2 regions of the Luoshenia tenuis genome follow, and region 1 is predicted to be linked to the other one. Evidence: a T-box and tRNA genes for the amino acid it is inferred to sense, from the RefSeq annotation. Region 1 holds a T-box; the other holds one or more tRNA genes.
What was found. The T-box of region 1 lies ahead of metG (methionine--tRNA ligase). A T-box ahead of a tRNA ligase gene usually reads a tRNA of that ligase, here a tRNA-Met.
Positions count from the first base shown of each region.

Region 1 (7,158 bases):
TTGCCGGGCCGCAGCGGTTTATCGCCGAGATCGGCGGGGCGGTGGAACTGGAGTGCAGCCAGCTGGTGCTGGGCGGCGAAACGGCCCCGGGCGTCTATCTTTTGCAGCCGGCCTCCAAATTTTTCGACAGAGCTTGACAGGATGCCTTGACAGACGCGGCCGGCAAAAGCTAAAATAGACAAGAATATGTGTATGGAGAGGGAGGCCGTTTGGGCATGAGTACCAAATATATATTTGTCACCGGTGGCGTGGTTTCGTCATTGGGCAAGGGCATTACGGCAGCGGCGTTGGGGCGGCTGCTCAAGAGCAGGGGACTGAAGGTAGCGAATCAAAAGTTGGATCCTTACATCAATGTGGACCCTGGAAAAATGAGCCCGTTGCAGCATGGCGAGGTTTTCGTGACCGATGACGGTGCCGAAACGGACCTGGATCTGGGCCATTACGAGCGTTTTACGGACGAGAGCCTGACGCGCTCTTCCAGCGTGACCAGCGGTAAAGTCTACTGGCAGGTGCTCAACCGCGAGCGCCAGGGCGATTTTATGGGCGGCACGGTGCAGGTTATCCCTCATATCACCAATGAGATCAAGGATATTATCATGCGCGTGGGCAAGGAAAAGGATATGGACGTGGTGATCACCGAGATCGGCGGCACCGTGGGCGATATCGAAGGCCTGCCCTTTTTAGAGGCCATCCGGCAGATGAAGTGGGAAGTGGGGCAGGAAAACGTGCTCTACATCCACGTAACGCTGCTGCCGTACCTGAAGATGGCCGGCGAGATCAAGACCAAACCCACGCAGCACTCGGTTAAAGAGCTGCGCTCCATCGGCATCCAGCCGGATATTCTGGTTTGCCGCACGGAGTATGCGATCTCCCAGAGCGTGAAAGATAAGTTGGCGCTGTTCTGTAACGTTAAGCCCGGCGCGGTGGTGCAGAATATCGACGCGGCCACGCTTTATCAAGTGCCCCGCCTGATGCAGGAGGAGGGTTTGGACAGCCTGGTGTGCAAGATGCTGGGTCTCCCGGATGCGCCGGCGGATATGGACGACTGGTACGCCATGGTGGACCGCTTCCTGGCGCTGAAGGAGAAGGTGACCATCGGCCTGGTGGGCAAATACGTGGATCTGCACGACGCCTACCTTTCCGTGGCCGAGGCGCTGACCCATGCGGGCATTGCCAAAGATGTGGCGGTGGATATCAAATGGATCGATTCGGGCGAGCTGACGGGGGAAAACGTCAGTGCGCAGCTTAAGGGCCTGCAGGGCATCATCGTGCCCGCCGCCTTTGGCGAGCGCGGCTCGGAAGGGATGATCCAGGCGGCGCACTATGCCCGGGTCAACGGGATTCCGTACTTTGGCATCGGCATGGGGCTGCAGGCGGCGGCCATCGAGTTTGCGCGCAATGTGCTCTTCCTGGAAGGGGCGAACAGCACGGAGTTTGACGAGAATACGGCCCACCCGGTGGTCTACTCGCCCGAGGGCGCGGTGGACGAGGCCGGCCTGGCCGATTCCATGCGCTTGGGCGCGTATGAGTGCCGGCTGGCGTCGGGTACGCAGATCGCCAAACTGTATGGCACCGATAAGATCAGCGAGCGGCACCGCAACCGCTACGAGATCAATACCGCTTACTGTGAGGAGTTCAATAAGGCCGGCTTTATCCCGGTGGGGATCGAGCCCAAGACCTGCATGGTCGAGGCCATGGAGCTGGAGGGGCATCCCTTCTACATCGGCGTGCTGTTCCAGCCGGAGTTTAAAAGCCGCCCCAACCGGGCGCATCCCCTGTTTGCCGGCTTCGTAGAGGCCGCTAAGGCAAAAAAGGCGTAAATTAATATTCAAAATAAAAGCCCTGCTTTGGAAGATTCCAAGGCAGGGCTTTTTGCATGGACTAGGGCAGATTTTTTAAAAAGCGCGCTACCTGCCGGTCGTTTTTGAGGATCACGACCTTGGGGGCGTATTGCTCTACGATCTGCCGGTAGTGAGCGCGTTTTTCACGAGTGCGCCCTGCCCACAGGATCCACCAGGCAAAGGCCCAATCAAACTTTTCTACACATCCGGGGGCGCAGCTCTCCCGTGCGCGGCCCTTATGGCGGTAATAGCGCTTAAGCGCGCGAAAGAAACACCGGACCCGGGCATAATTCATCCAAATGATACAGTCGGCCTGCTGTAAACGCTGAGGCTGATAAAAGCGCGCATAGTTACCGTCGATCACCCAGCTGCTGTTTTGCATAAAGCGCGTCACTATCTCCCGTCCCTTTTCAGGGTCTCGCTCCACCCATCCCGGTTCAAAATTGACCGTATCCAGATAGAGCAGAGGGCACTGGTAGTGACCGGACAGGGCTTTGGCCAGGGTGGATTTTCCGGCGCCGCTGTAACCCATGACCGCGATCTTCATGGCAATATCCTCTATTCATAAGATTTTTAGGGAGCTTTAGTGTACCATATGCGCCGGTCCTCTTCAATGCCGTGTGGATTATAAAAGGTCTAAGTATATATGGTTTTGCATAGCGTATAGAGTAGAAAAGCGCATGGAGGGGGAGGGCGAAATGGTCAATTATCTCTGGATCGGGATGGTGCTGTGCGCGCTGGTGGCGGGCGCGGTAAACGGCACATTGCCCGCCGTAGGGCAGGCCGCCATGGATGCGGCCAGCCAGGCCGTGACCCTCTCGATCGGCCTGGCCGGCGGATATGCCCTGTGGCTGGGACTGATGCGGGTGGCCGATGCGGCGGGGCTGCAAAAGGGGCTGGGCAGGCTGCTGAAAAAGCCCATCGCCTGGCTGTTTCCCGAGGCGCGAAGCGCCAAAAGCCGGGAGGCCATCTCCATGAACCTGACGGCCAATATGCTGGGCCTGGGGAACGCGGCGACGCCCTTGGGCCTTGAGGCCATGCGGGAGCTGGAGGCCTGCAGCCCGCTTAAGAAAAGGGCGACCAACGCTATGTGTATGCTGTTGGTGATCAACGCCTCTTCCATCCAGCTGGTGCCCACCAGCCTGATCGCCCTGCGTCAGAGCGCGGGCTCGGCCAACCCGGCGGAGATTGTATTGCCGGCGCTGCTGGCCACCACTGTTTCCACGGCGGTAGGGATTTTGGCGGCTAAGCTGATGCAAAGGTGGTTTTGATCATGCAGCTTTTACAATCCGCGGGCGATCTGGTCATCCCGGTCATCATCGCGCTGATCGTGCTGTTTGCCGCGCTGCGCGGCGTACAGGGGTACGACGTGTTTGTGCAGGGCGCGCGCCAGGGTCTGGGCACGGCGCTGCGGGTGCTCCCCTTTTTGACGGCCATGCTGGTAGCGGTGGCGATGCTGCGGGCCAGCGGCGCGCTGGGTGCGCTGGAGAACGCGCTGGCTGCTCCGCTGGCCGCCATCGGCATGCCCAAAGAACTGCTGGGACTGACGCTGATCCGCCCGCTATCGGGCTCTGCGGCGCTGGGCGTGATCTCGGAACTGTTTACCGCGTACGGGCCGGACTCCATGATCGGCCGGATGGCCTCGGTGATGATGGGCTCTACGGAAACGGTGTTTTATACCGTAGCGCTGTATTTCGGCGTGGTGGGGGTGCAAAAGACCCGTTATACCATCCCAGCGGCGCTGCTGGCCATGCTGGCGGGCACGGTGGCGGCCATCGGCATCTGCAACCTGATGTGGGGCGGATAAGATCTGATATAACTGAAGGTGATGCGCATCATAAGCCTTCGCCCATTTTCGCTATATTGCTCTGCCTGCGCGCACAAAGGCCCACGGTTATGGTATAATCCCCTTTGAAGGAAGGGATCAATATGCCAAAGTGCGCGGTGTTTTCGATAATCGATGAGGCGCGGCCGGAGCGGCTGCGCGATCATTTTGTGTTGGTGATCGACGTATTGCGGGCGACCAGCGTGATGGTGACGGCGCTGGACAACGGCGCGGCGCGGGTCTACCCGGTGGAAACGGTGGAGCAGGCCTTTGCAAAGCGGGAGCGCCATCCCGGCGCGCTGCTGTGTGGGGAGCGCAAGGCGGTGAAGATCGAGGGGTTTGACCTGAGCAATTCCCCGTCTGAATATACGCCTCAGGCCGTGGCGGGTAAGGAACTGATCATGACCACCTCCAACGGCACCCGCGCGATCCTGCGGGCAGTGCAGGGGGGTAAAACGGTTGGGCTGGCCTGTTTTCGCAATGCCTTGGCGGCCTGCCGGGCGGCGGCCGCATCCGGGCTGGATGTGGCGATTTTGTGCGCGGGCACCAACGATAAGTACTCCATGGACGATGTGCTCTGCGCCGGGGCATTGGTACACCGGCTGTGTGCATTGGGCGATTTTGAGCTGGACGATCTGGCAAACCATGCGCTGGCGCTCTACCGCCTGGGGAAGGACGATATCAAGGGTGCGCTGGCGCAATGCCTGCACGTGGGCCGGGTGATCGCCGCGGGCTTCGCGGCGGACCTTGATTATTGCTATGCGCAGGATGTGGTGCAGACCCTGCCCCTGTGGCAGGATGGGGCCATCACCACCTTGACAGAAGCGAAATAAGGTATATAATAGTTTTTAATTGGAAATAGTAGACCTGTAGCGATGATGGGAAGAGTAACCGTTTTTATCCCTTTTAAAAGAGAGCCGGGGCGGGTGAAAGCCGGCAAAGGGCGGGCGGCGAACATGGCCCCGGAGCTTCTGGCGCCGAAAGGGATTCTTAGGCGGCAGCGGGCGCGCCCGATACAGCGCGCGGATGGTGTTAGCCGTCCGGCTTTGAGGCCGCCGCAACGGCGGCAAAATAAGGGTGGTACCGCGGGCATTCCCGCCCCTTCGTGGGGTTGGGGTGCCTTTTTTAATTTCCAAAAGAAAAGATAGAAAGAGGGGATTTTCCTCATGGCGGACAAAAAAACTTTTTATGTGACCACGCCCATCTATTACCCCAGCGATAACCTGCATATCGGCCATGCCTACTGCTCGGTGGCGGCGGATACGCTGGCCCGCTTTAAAAAGCTGACGGGGTATGACGTCTATTTCCTCACCGGGACGGATGAGCACGGGCAAAAGATCGAGCGCCGGGCTAAGGAGGCCGGGGTCACGCCCCAGGCGTTCGTGGATAAGATCGTATCCGGCGTAAAAGAGCTGTGGAAGCTGATGGACGTGGACTACAACGATTTTATCAGAACCACGGACGAACGGCACGTAAAAGCCGTGCAGAAGATCTTTAAACAGCTTTACGACCAGGGCGATATCTATAAGGCCGAGTACGAAGGCTGGTATTGTACGCCCTGCGAATCCTTCTGGACGGAGATCCAGGCCAAAGACGGCGTGTGCCCGGATTGCGGCCGGCCGGTGGAGCGCATGCGGGAGGAGAGCTATTTCTTCAAGCTCTCTAAGTATCAGGATTGGCTGATCGATTACATCGAGAAGAACCCGGAGTTCATCCAGCCGGTGACCCGCACCAACGAGATGCTCAATAACTTCCTGCGGCCGGGGCTGGAGGATCTGTGCGTGTCGCGTACCTCCATCAAGTGGGGCATCCCGGTCACCTTTGACCCGGGGCATACGGTCTACGTATGGCTGGATGCGCTAAGCAACTACATTACCGCCCTGGGCTATGGCAGTGAGGACGACAGCCTGTACCAAAAGTACTGGCCGGCAGACGTGCACCTGGTGGGCAAGGAGATCGTGCGCTTCCACACCATCATCTGGCCGATCATGCTCAAGGCCCTGGGCCTGCCGCTGCCCAAGCAGGTGTTCGGCCACGGCTGGCTGGTCTTTGGCGGGGGCAAGATGTCCAAATCCAAGGGCAACGTGGTGGACCCGGTGGTGCTGTGCCAGCGCTATTCTCCGGATGCCATCCGCTACTTCCTGATGCGGGAGATGCCCTTTGGCGCGGACGGCGAGTTTTCCAACGAGGCGCTGGTGGGCCGCATCAACGCGGACCTGGCCAACGACCTGGGCAACCTGGTCAGCCGCACGGTGGCCATGGTAGAGAAGTATTTTGACGGCACGGTGCCCGCGCCCGGCCCGCTGGCCGCGGAGGATAAGGAGCTGCGCGCCAAGGCCGAGGCCCTGCCCGGCAGCATGGAAAAGCAGATGGATCAGCTGCAATTTAGCGTAGCCCTGGCGGAGCTGTTCAAGTTCGTCAGCGATTGCAACAAGTATATCGACGTGACCGAGCCCTGGGTGCTGGCGCGCACCGAGGAGGGGAAGGAGCGCCTGAAGGGCGTGCTCTACCACCTGGTAGAAGCCATCCGCTATATTGCCGTGCTGGTCTCACCCGTCATGGTGCACGTGCCCGAGAAGATTTATGCGCAGATCGGCCTGGAGGATGAGGCGCTCAAGACCTGGGACAGCTTGAAAGCCTTTGGCCAGTTCCCTGCGGGTGCCAAAGTGTGCAAGGGCGAGGCGCTGTTCCCGCGGCTGGATCTGAAAAAGGAGCTGGAGGCGTTGATGCCGGCTAAACCGGAACCGGAGGCCAAGCCGCAGCCCAAGGCGGAGGAAAAACCTGCGCCTGCGCAGATCAAGATCGACGACTTTGCCAAAGTACAGCTGAAAGTCGCCCGGGTGTTGAACTGCGAGGCGGTGGAAGGCTCCAACAAATTGTTGAAATTCAGCTTAGATCTGGGCGGTGAGACCCGTACGGTGGTCTCTGGCATCGCCAAGTATTATAAGCCGGAGGAGCTGGTGGGCAAAAACCTGATTCTGGTGGCCAACTTAAAGCCGGCCAAGCTCAAGGGCATCCTGTCCGAGGGCATGCTGCTCTCGGCCGAGGGGCCGGATGGCAGCCTGAAAGTGCTGACAGTGGACGGGGAGATGGCCCCGGGTTCCGAGGTGGGCTAAATGCTTCTGTTCGATAGCCATGCCCATCTGGACGACAGCCGTTTTGATGAGGACCGGGAGGCGCTGATCGCCCACCTGCAGGCGGGCGGCGTAGCCCGGGTGGCCAACGCGGCCTCCGACCTTGAGACTTCCCGCGCGGCCATTGCCCTGGCGGAGCGGTACGACTTTATCTACGCCATGGCCGGGGTGCACCCCCACGAGGCGGCGCAGGCGCCGGCGGATTACCTGGAGCAGCTGCGCGCGCTGCTCAGTCACCCCAAGGTGGTGGCCCTGGGCGAAATTGGGCTGGATTATCATTATGACCTGAGTCCGCGGGACGTACAGCGCGAAAAGATGGCTGAGCAGATGGCGCTGGCCGTCCAGTTGGATAAGCCGG
Region 1 covers NZ_JACRSO010000001.1:914,734-921,891, reverse strand. Annotated here, with positions in the region: gene H8699_RS04370 (MBL fold metallo-hydrolase) at 1-137, shown strand, start outside; gene H8699_RS04365 (CTP synthase) at 216-1,820, shown strand; gene H8699_RS04360 (ATP-binding cassette domain-containing protein) at 1,882-2,388, opposite strand; gene H8699_RS04355 (nucleoside recognition protein) at 2,540-3,112, shown strand; gene H8699_RS04350 (spore maturation protein) at 3,115-3,648, shown strand; gene H8699_RS04345 (2-phosphosulfolactate phosphatase) at 3,771-4,499, shown strand; T-box leader at 4,533-4,772, shown strand; gene metG (methionine--tRNA ligase) at 4,833-6,782, shown strand; gene H8699_RS04335 (TatD family hydrolase) at 6,783-7,158, shown strand, end outside.

Region 2 (7,158 bases), 530 kb from region 1:
GCAGCGTCAGCGGGGTGGCATGGTCGGGCAGCAAGAGCAGCCGGTAATCCTCGCCTATATCCGCCAATCCGCCCAGCAGAGGCTTTAATACCCGCTGATCCAGCCGGTGGATGGCCTCTACCTTATCGGCGGCAATGCCGCTGTGCCCGCACTCATCCGGCGCTTCCAGGTGCAAGAACACAAAGTCGTCCCCTTCCTTTAGACAATGAAGGGCGGCCTGTACCTTGCCTTCGTAGTTGGTCTCCAGCTCTCCGGTGGCCCCCTCTACATGGATGGGGCGCAGCCCCGCGCAGATGCCGATGCCGTGCAGCAGCGGCACGGCGGATACCACGCTGCCCTTTAAGTGGAATTTTTCATAAAAGGGCGTCAGGCTGGGCTTGCGCCCCTCGCCCCACAGCCAGATGCTATTGGCGGTCTCAAGCCCTTTGGCCTTGCGCGCCAGGTTGACCGGGTGGTTCTCCAAAAACGCCGCGCTCTTTTTCATAAAATGCAGCAACTGTTCGCTCAGCGGCCCCTGGGGCAGGTGCGCGGCGATCTTTTCGCCCAAAATGTCATGGGGCGGGGTGGTCTTTAGCCCTTCGATCTTATAGGGCATCTCGCCTGTATCCATCACCAGCACGTGGCGGTAAGTGGCGCCCACCGCCATGCGCACGGGCTCGTCGGCAAAATGGGCCATCAGATCCTTCATGATCGCTTCGGCTTCTTGCTGGGAGATCATCCCCGCGCTGTGGGAGACCATGGTGCGCGCCTCATACGCCGGCTCATCGGTAACATGCACCAGGTTGCAGCGGAATACCAGGTCCTTATCGCCCATCTCAACGCCCATGCTGACCGCTTCAAGGGGCGAGCGGCCGGTGTAATGGGCCGCCGGGTCATAGCCCATCAGCGAAAGGTTGGCCGTATCGCTGCCGGCGGGCAGGGAGCCTGGGATAGTGCGGGTCTGCCCCATCTCCGCGCGCAGGCACAGCGCGTCCATCTCGGGCTTTTCGGCCACCTCCAGCGGAGTTTTTCCGTCCAGGTCGGGGCAGGGGCGGTCGCTCATCCCATCGCCCACCAAGATAATATATTTCATCAAGGCGTCCTCCTTTGTTTTGACTCATCTTCCCCTATTTTAGCCCCGGCAGGGGCCGTTGGCAAGGGTAAACCGCGCACGGATTGGCAAGGGACTTTCCTGCGTGGTATGATGAGGGGGCGAAAGGGTGAATGTGAGATATGGAAAAGACCTGGCAGCTGGCGCTGCTCAAATGGTACCGGGAAAATAAGCGGGACTTGCCCTGGCGCAGGAGCCGGGACCCCTACGCTATCTGGGTCTCGGAGATCATGCTCCAGCAGACGCGGGTGGATACGGTCATCCCGTATTACCAGCGGTTTTTGGCCCTGTTTCCCGACATGAAGGCGTTGGCCGGCGCGCCGATTGAGAAAGTGTATAAGGCCTGGGAAGGGCTGGGCTATTATTCCCGCGCGCGCAACCTGCAAAGGGGCGCGCAAACCGTGCTGGAGCGGTTTGACGGCGCTATGCCCAGGGAGGCCGCGCTTTTGCAAAAGATCCCTGGCATTGGCGAATACACCGCCGGGGCCATCAGCTCCATCGCCTTTGACCAGCCCGCCTGCGCGGTGGATGGCAACGTGATGCGGGTGGGGGCGCGGCTGTATGGCGATGGGCAGGATATCGCCCTGCCCGCCACTAAGAAATACTGGCAGAAAGAAGCGCTTGGCTGGATACCGCAAGGGCAGGCGGGGGACTTTAACCAGGCCCTGATGGAGCTGGGCGCGCTGATCTGCCTGCCCCGGGGGGCCAAGTGCGCCGCCTGCCCGGTAAAGGAGTGGTGCCGGGCCTTTGAGAATGGTCAGGTTGAGGCGCTGCCGGTGAAATCCGCCAAGGCCAAGCCCAAGGTGGAACGCTACCGAGTGCTGGCGCTGGTGGATGAAAAGGAACGGGTGCTGTTTTGCCGCCGCCCTGAGGGCGGGCTGCTGGGCGGGCTTTGGCTGCTGCCCATGCTGGCGCAGGGGGAGGATGTGGAAAGCTACATCGCAAAATTGGGCCTTACAGCGGTAGAGCGGCTGCCCCTGGGCAAGGCGCGGCACGTATTTACCCACCTGGTTTGGGAGATGGAAGGGGAACTGATCCGCGTGTGCGGAGGCGGCAGCCTGCCCCAGGGCGGGGCCTGGGTGGAAAAGGGAGGCTGGCAGGCGCTGGCCCTGCCCGGCGCCCAGGCCAAGCTGGTGCGCGCGCTGGAGGAGGAGCTATGCTGAAGGAGAAAAAACTGGTTTTGGTGGCGCTCAATGCCAAGTACGTGCATACCAGCTTGGCGGTGCGCGCTCTGCGCGCCGCCTGCAAGGATACCCGCTGGCAGGTGGAGATCATAGAGCGCAGCATAGGCGATCCCTTAGACGCGGTAGCCGAGCAGATCGTGCGCGCCGGCGCGCAGATCGTTGGCTTTTCCTGTACGATTTGGAACGTCACGCTCGTCGCCCGGCTGTGTGCCCTGCTGCGGGCCGCGGGCTGTTCGGCCTTTTTCCTGCTGGGCGGGCCGGAGGTCTCCTTTGAGGGGGATGCGGTCTTTACGCGCATCCCGGAGGCGGACGCGGTGATCTGCGGGGAGGGGGAGGCGGCGCTGCGCGCCCTGCTGCAAAGCTACCCGGCCCTGCCGCGGGAGATACCGGGGCTGTGCCTGCCGGGCTGGAGCAATGTGAGGCCCACGCAGGTGGATGAGCTGGACCAGCTGCCCTTCCCCTACGAGGGCGGGGAGGGGATAGAGCCGGGGCGGATCTTATACTATGAGGCCTCCCGGGGCTGCCCCTTCCACTGCGGCTATTGCCTTTCGGGGGAAACGCAGCTGCGCCAGCTGCCGCTGCCCCGGGTCAAGGCAGAGCTGCGCACGTTGATGGCGGCGGGGGTACGGCAGGTAAAGTTTGTGGACCGCACCTTTAACGCGGACCCGGCGCGGGCGCGGGAATTGTTCGGTTATTTGATGGCGCTGGACCGCGAACTTGAGGGCAGCACTAACTTCCACTTTGAGATCGGCGGCCAGCTGCTGGATGAGGAAACGCTGGACCTGCTGGAGGAGGCGCGCAAAGGGCTTTTCCAGTTCGAGATCGGCGTGCAGTCCACCGACCGTGCGGCGCTGGATGCGGTGGGCCGTAAGGACGATTTTCAAAAGATCACCCGGGCGGTGCAAAGGCTGCGCCGCGCAGGGCGCATCCACCTGCACCTGGACCTGATCGCTGGGCTGCCGGGGGAAGGATACGCGCGCTTTGCGGCCTCCTTTAACGACGTATACGCCCTGACGCCGGACATGCTCCAGCTGGGCTTTTTAAAGCTGCTGCGGGGCAGCCGCCTGCGCCGGGAAGAAAAACTGCATGGCTATGCTTACGACCCGTACCCGCCTTACGAGATCACCGCCAGCCGGGATATTACTTATCTTGAACTGCGGCGCCTGAAAGCCGCGGAGGAGGCGCTGGAGCGCTATTATAACGCCCACCTGTGCGACAGGACGCTGCGCTACCTGATCTCGGTGCTGGAGGGGGACGCCTTTCGCCTGTTTCAGGGTTTGGGAGAGTATGCCGGGGAGATCGGCCTGCCCTGGCAGGGGCGCACGCCCCTGCAGCGCATGGAGATTTTATATGCCTATGCAAAGGCGCATATTCCCGGGGTAGATCTTGCTGCCCTTTCAGAGCTGCTGCGCTTTGACCTGCTGGAAAAGGAAAAGCGGCGCGGCCTGCCCTTGGCCCTGGCGCCGCTGGATACCCCGGAAACACGCAAAAAAATCCGCGCCCTGTATGGGGGCGCGGTACATTCCATCTATCCAGCAGCGGGGGAGATGGAGCCCTATGCTTTGCGGCGCGCTACCCATATCGAGCCCTTTCGGCTGGATATAGCGGCCTTTGAGGCCGTAGGGGCGCTGCAATGGCGGGCATGTTACTGGCTGTTTCGTTACGATGGGGCGGCACCGGTGGAATTGCCGGGTTGATGGATCACTCGTTTTCCGGGTCCTCATCCCGGCAGCGGGTGCAGCGCCAGTTACACTTGGGGTTTTTGCATACGCAGGTCTGATCCACGTTGTACAGGTCGGCCCCGCAGAGCGGGCAAAACGCCGGACAGTCTTGATTGTTTGGTTTGCTCATGTCCTTTCCCTCCTTAAAAATGGCCGGATGGGGTTGCCCCCTCTGGCCTTAAATTATATCTTTTTCGGGCGCAACGGCGCTTATTTGGCGCCGATAAAGCGCAGGATCTCGCGCTGCATCCGTTCCCGCTCGCTGGCGACATAGTAAGCGTGCCAGGAATCGTTCAGGGTTACGCGCCGTGTATGCGACTGGGAAAGCCGCCGGTCGATAATCGCGCCGCTTTTAAAGCGCACCGCCTCGTCGTTTTTAGAGTGGATCACCAGCGTGGGGATCGTGATGGCCGGCAGGATTTTTTTACTTTTGGCGATCAACCGCTCGATATCCATTACCCGGGGCAGATAGGCAAGATAACCCGGCAGGCTGGGCGGGGTCACGCTGTTGGAGCGGTGGTAAGCCATGGCTATGGCATTTTGCGCCGCATCCTTTTGTGAGGCGGATTTAAGGCCGTTGACCGCGCCGCGCGGGCTGAGTTTGATGCGCATGGGCGGGGCGATGGCCACTACCCCGGCGACCTGTTCCTGCCGGGTGGCGGCGGCTTCCAAGGCCAACAGGCCGCCGATGGAGTGGCCTACCAGATAAACGTTTTTATAGCACCGGCATATCTTTTCTACCTGCGCATCCGTATAGGCTTCCCAGGCGTCCAGCCGCGTGCGGGCAAACTGGGCGCTGCTCCCGCCATGCCCAGGCAGCAGCAGCGCGTAGGCGGCATAACCCCTTTGATATACGGCCTGGCATAAATCCTCAAACTGCAATGGGCTCCCCAGAAATCCGTGGATAAACAATACCGCCGCCTCGGCATCCCGCCGGGGCAGAAGGATCTCCCGGTGCTGGAAAGCCCCGATTTTTTCTGTTTCCATATTGGGTCCCTCTGTTATTTCCATTTAAGCCTATTTTACCACAGACGGGCCGCGCTATCCAGCCGCCGGGGAAAAGGAAGGGAGGTAAAGCAAGAAAGTAAGGCGAAGCTGAAGAAGGCGAACGTAATTTTTGAAGAATACAAAACGGGTTTTGCCATTTGGAAGTGGCGGCGCTGCCACAACTGCTTGCCTTTGACAATAGAGATGCTTCTTACGGGAATAAAAAAACATCGCAATCCACAAACGCGGGTTGCGATAGCCGACGCAGCCGTTGCTACGGCTTGCACCTAACGAATATGAACTGACATAATGGTTCAACCGCAAAAGTTGGTCGCGAAAGCGAACCGTTGCGAAGGCGTTTACAACCGAGCAGGTGAGATGAGCGTGACTTTTTGTGGAAAAAGAGCGATGACGGGGCAGCAAAAATCCCACCCGATTGATCGAGTGGGATTTTTGCCGCGAAGTCCATCGCGACGTGGTAGCGGCAGTTGGACTTGAACCAACGACCTATCGGGTATGAACCGATTGCTCTAGCCAGCTGAGCCATGCCGCCATATGGGAAACGCGAATCCATCGATCCGCGTTTCAAATTGGTTGCGGGGGTGGGATTTGAACCTCACGACCTCCGGGTTATGAGCCCGACGAGCTACCAGACTGCTCCACCCCGCGACGTCAACGCCGGCTCTCACCGGTGCAGAAATTAGTATATCCAATCTTGTCCTAAAAGTCAACTACTTTTTACGATTTTTAGTTTCAACCTGCCGGAACCGGGCAAAATGTTTGGAAAATTTGACGAAAGCGCCCGCCCGCGCAGGAGAAAGGGCGAACGGTATGGAAATGCATAGTGCAGATATATGTGGCTTAAAGGGGGATAAGACGATGGAAGTTTCCTTGCGCGAGGATTATTTGGACGAGGTGCAGGGCCGGGGACGGCGCTATTTCCGCGGATGGGTGCCGGAGGGCGCGCCTCGCGCCGTTTTGCAGATCGCCCACGGCATGGCGGAGCATAGCGGGCGCTATGACGATTTTATGCGCTTTCTGGCAGGGCGCGGCATTGCGGCCTTTTGTATGGACCATGCGGGGCACGGCCGCTCGGCTCGGACGCAAGCGGAGTATGGCTTTTTTGGCGATGAGGGCGGCATGGCGGCCGCCATTGGCGATATGCGCCGCTTCACGCAATGGCTGTCCGGCGCTTATCCTCATATCCCGCTGATTTTGATGGGGCATTCCATGGGCTCGTTTATGGTGCGCCAGTACCTGGCACAGGATGCCTCGGCGCTGAACGGAGCGATCCTTATGGGAACGGGGGGCGTAAACAAGCAGGTGGGCATGGGGATCATGCTGGCTAAGCTGGAGCGGCTGCGCATCGGCCGGATGGGGAGGAGCAAGCTGATCGACAAGCTGGCTTTTGGCGGCTTTAACAAGCCCTTTGCCCCGGCGCGCACGCCTTACGACTGGCTGAGCCGGGACGAGGCGATGGTAGACGCCTATATTGCCGACCCGGCCTGCGGCTTTGCCTTTACCGCCCAGGGGTATTTGGACTTATTCGAGCTGAACCGCGCCGTCAATTCTATCGAATGGGCGCGCAAGCTGCCGCCCAGGCTGCCGCTGCTGCTGGTCAGCGGAGATCAGGACCCGGTAGGCGGCATGGGGGAAGGCGTGCGACAGGTGGCGGATTGGCTAAAAGCTACCGGCCATGGCCGGGTCGCGCTGAAGCTATTCCCGGGCGCCCGGCATGAGGTGTTAAACGAGACCAACCGCCAGGAAGTTTACGAGGCCATCGCCTGCTGGTTAGAACGGGTGCTGGAGCGGTAAAAACAGGGAAAAGCGCTGCAATAGATTGCTGTAGCAGCCGCTGCAAAACGGCGGGCTACGATGCACGCGGGTCAAATGGCAGGTTTTATCCCCTCTCTGGCGTTAATTTTTTGGGCCGCGCGCGATAACAGGGTAGATTGTGGTTGGCCTCTACGCGGCTTGCCTGAAATGCAGAAAAGGATCGTGACCGTGAAAAAGAAAAAGATACAAAGCCCTACGCTTCCGATCGTGATCATGTTCGGCCTGTTTATCCTCATCGGGGCCGTCATGATCTTTTTCGGCCTGCGGGGCACCTGGCAGCTGGAGCAGACTACCCGGAGTTATGCTAAGACCACGGGCTATTTGACCGGGTACATCCTGC
Region 2 covers NZ_JACRSO010000001.1:388,414-395,571, reverse strand. Annotated here, with positions in the region: gene H8699_RS01880 (cofactor-independent phosphoglycerate mutase) at 1-1,072, opposite strand, end outside; gene mutY (A/G-specific adenine glycosylase) at 1,213-2,253, shown strand; gene H8699_RS01870 (B12-binding domain-containing radical SAM protein) at 2,247-3,971, shown strand; gene H8699_RS01865 (hypothetical protein) at 3,976-4,125, opposite strand; gene H8699_RS01860 (alpha/beta hydrolase) at 4,206-4,982, opposite strand; tRNA gene H8699_RS01855 (tRNA-Met) at 5,459-5,535, opposite strand; tRNA gene H8699_RS01850 (tRNA-Met) at 5,574-5,651, opposite strand; gene H8699_RS01845 (alpha/beta fold hydrolase) at 5,862-6,797, shown strand; gene H8699_RS01840 (DUF3592 domain-containing protein) at 6,966-7,158, shown strand, end outside.
Region 2: it has a tRNA-Met gene. The T-box ahead of metG (methionine--tRNA ligase) is inferred to sense a tRNA for this amino acid. The anticodon was not compared.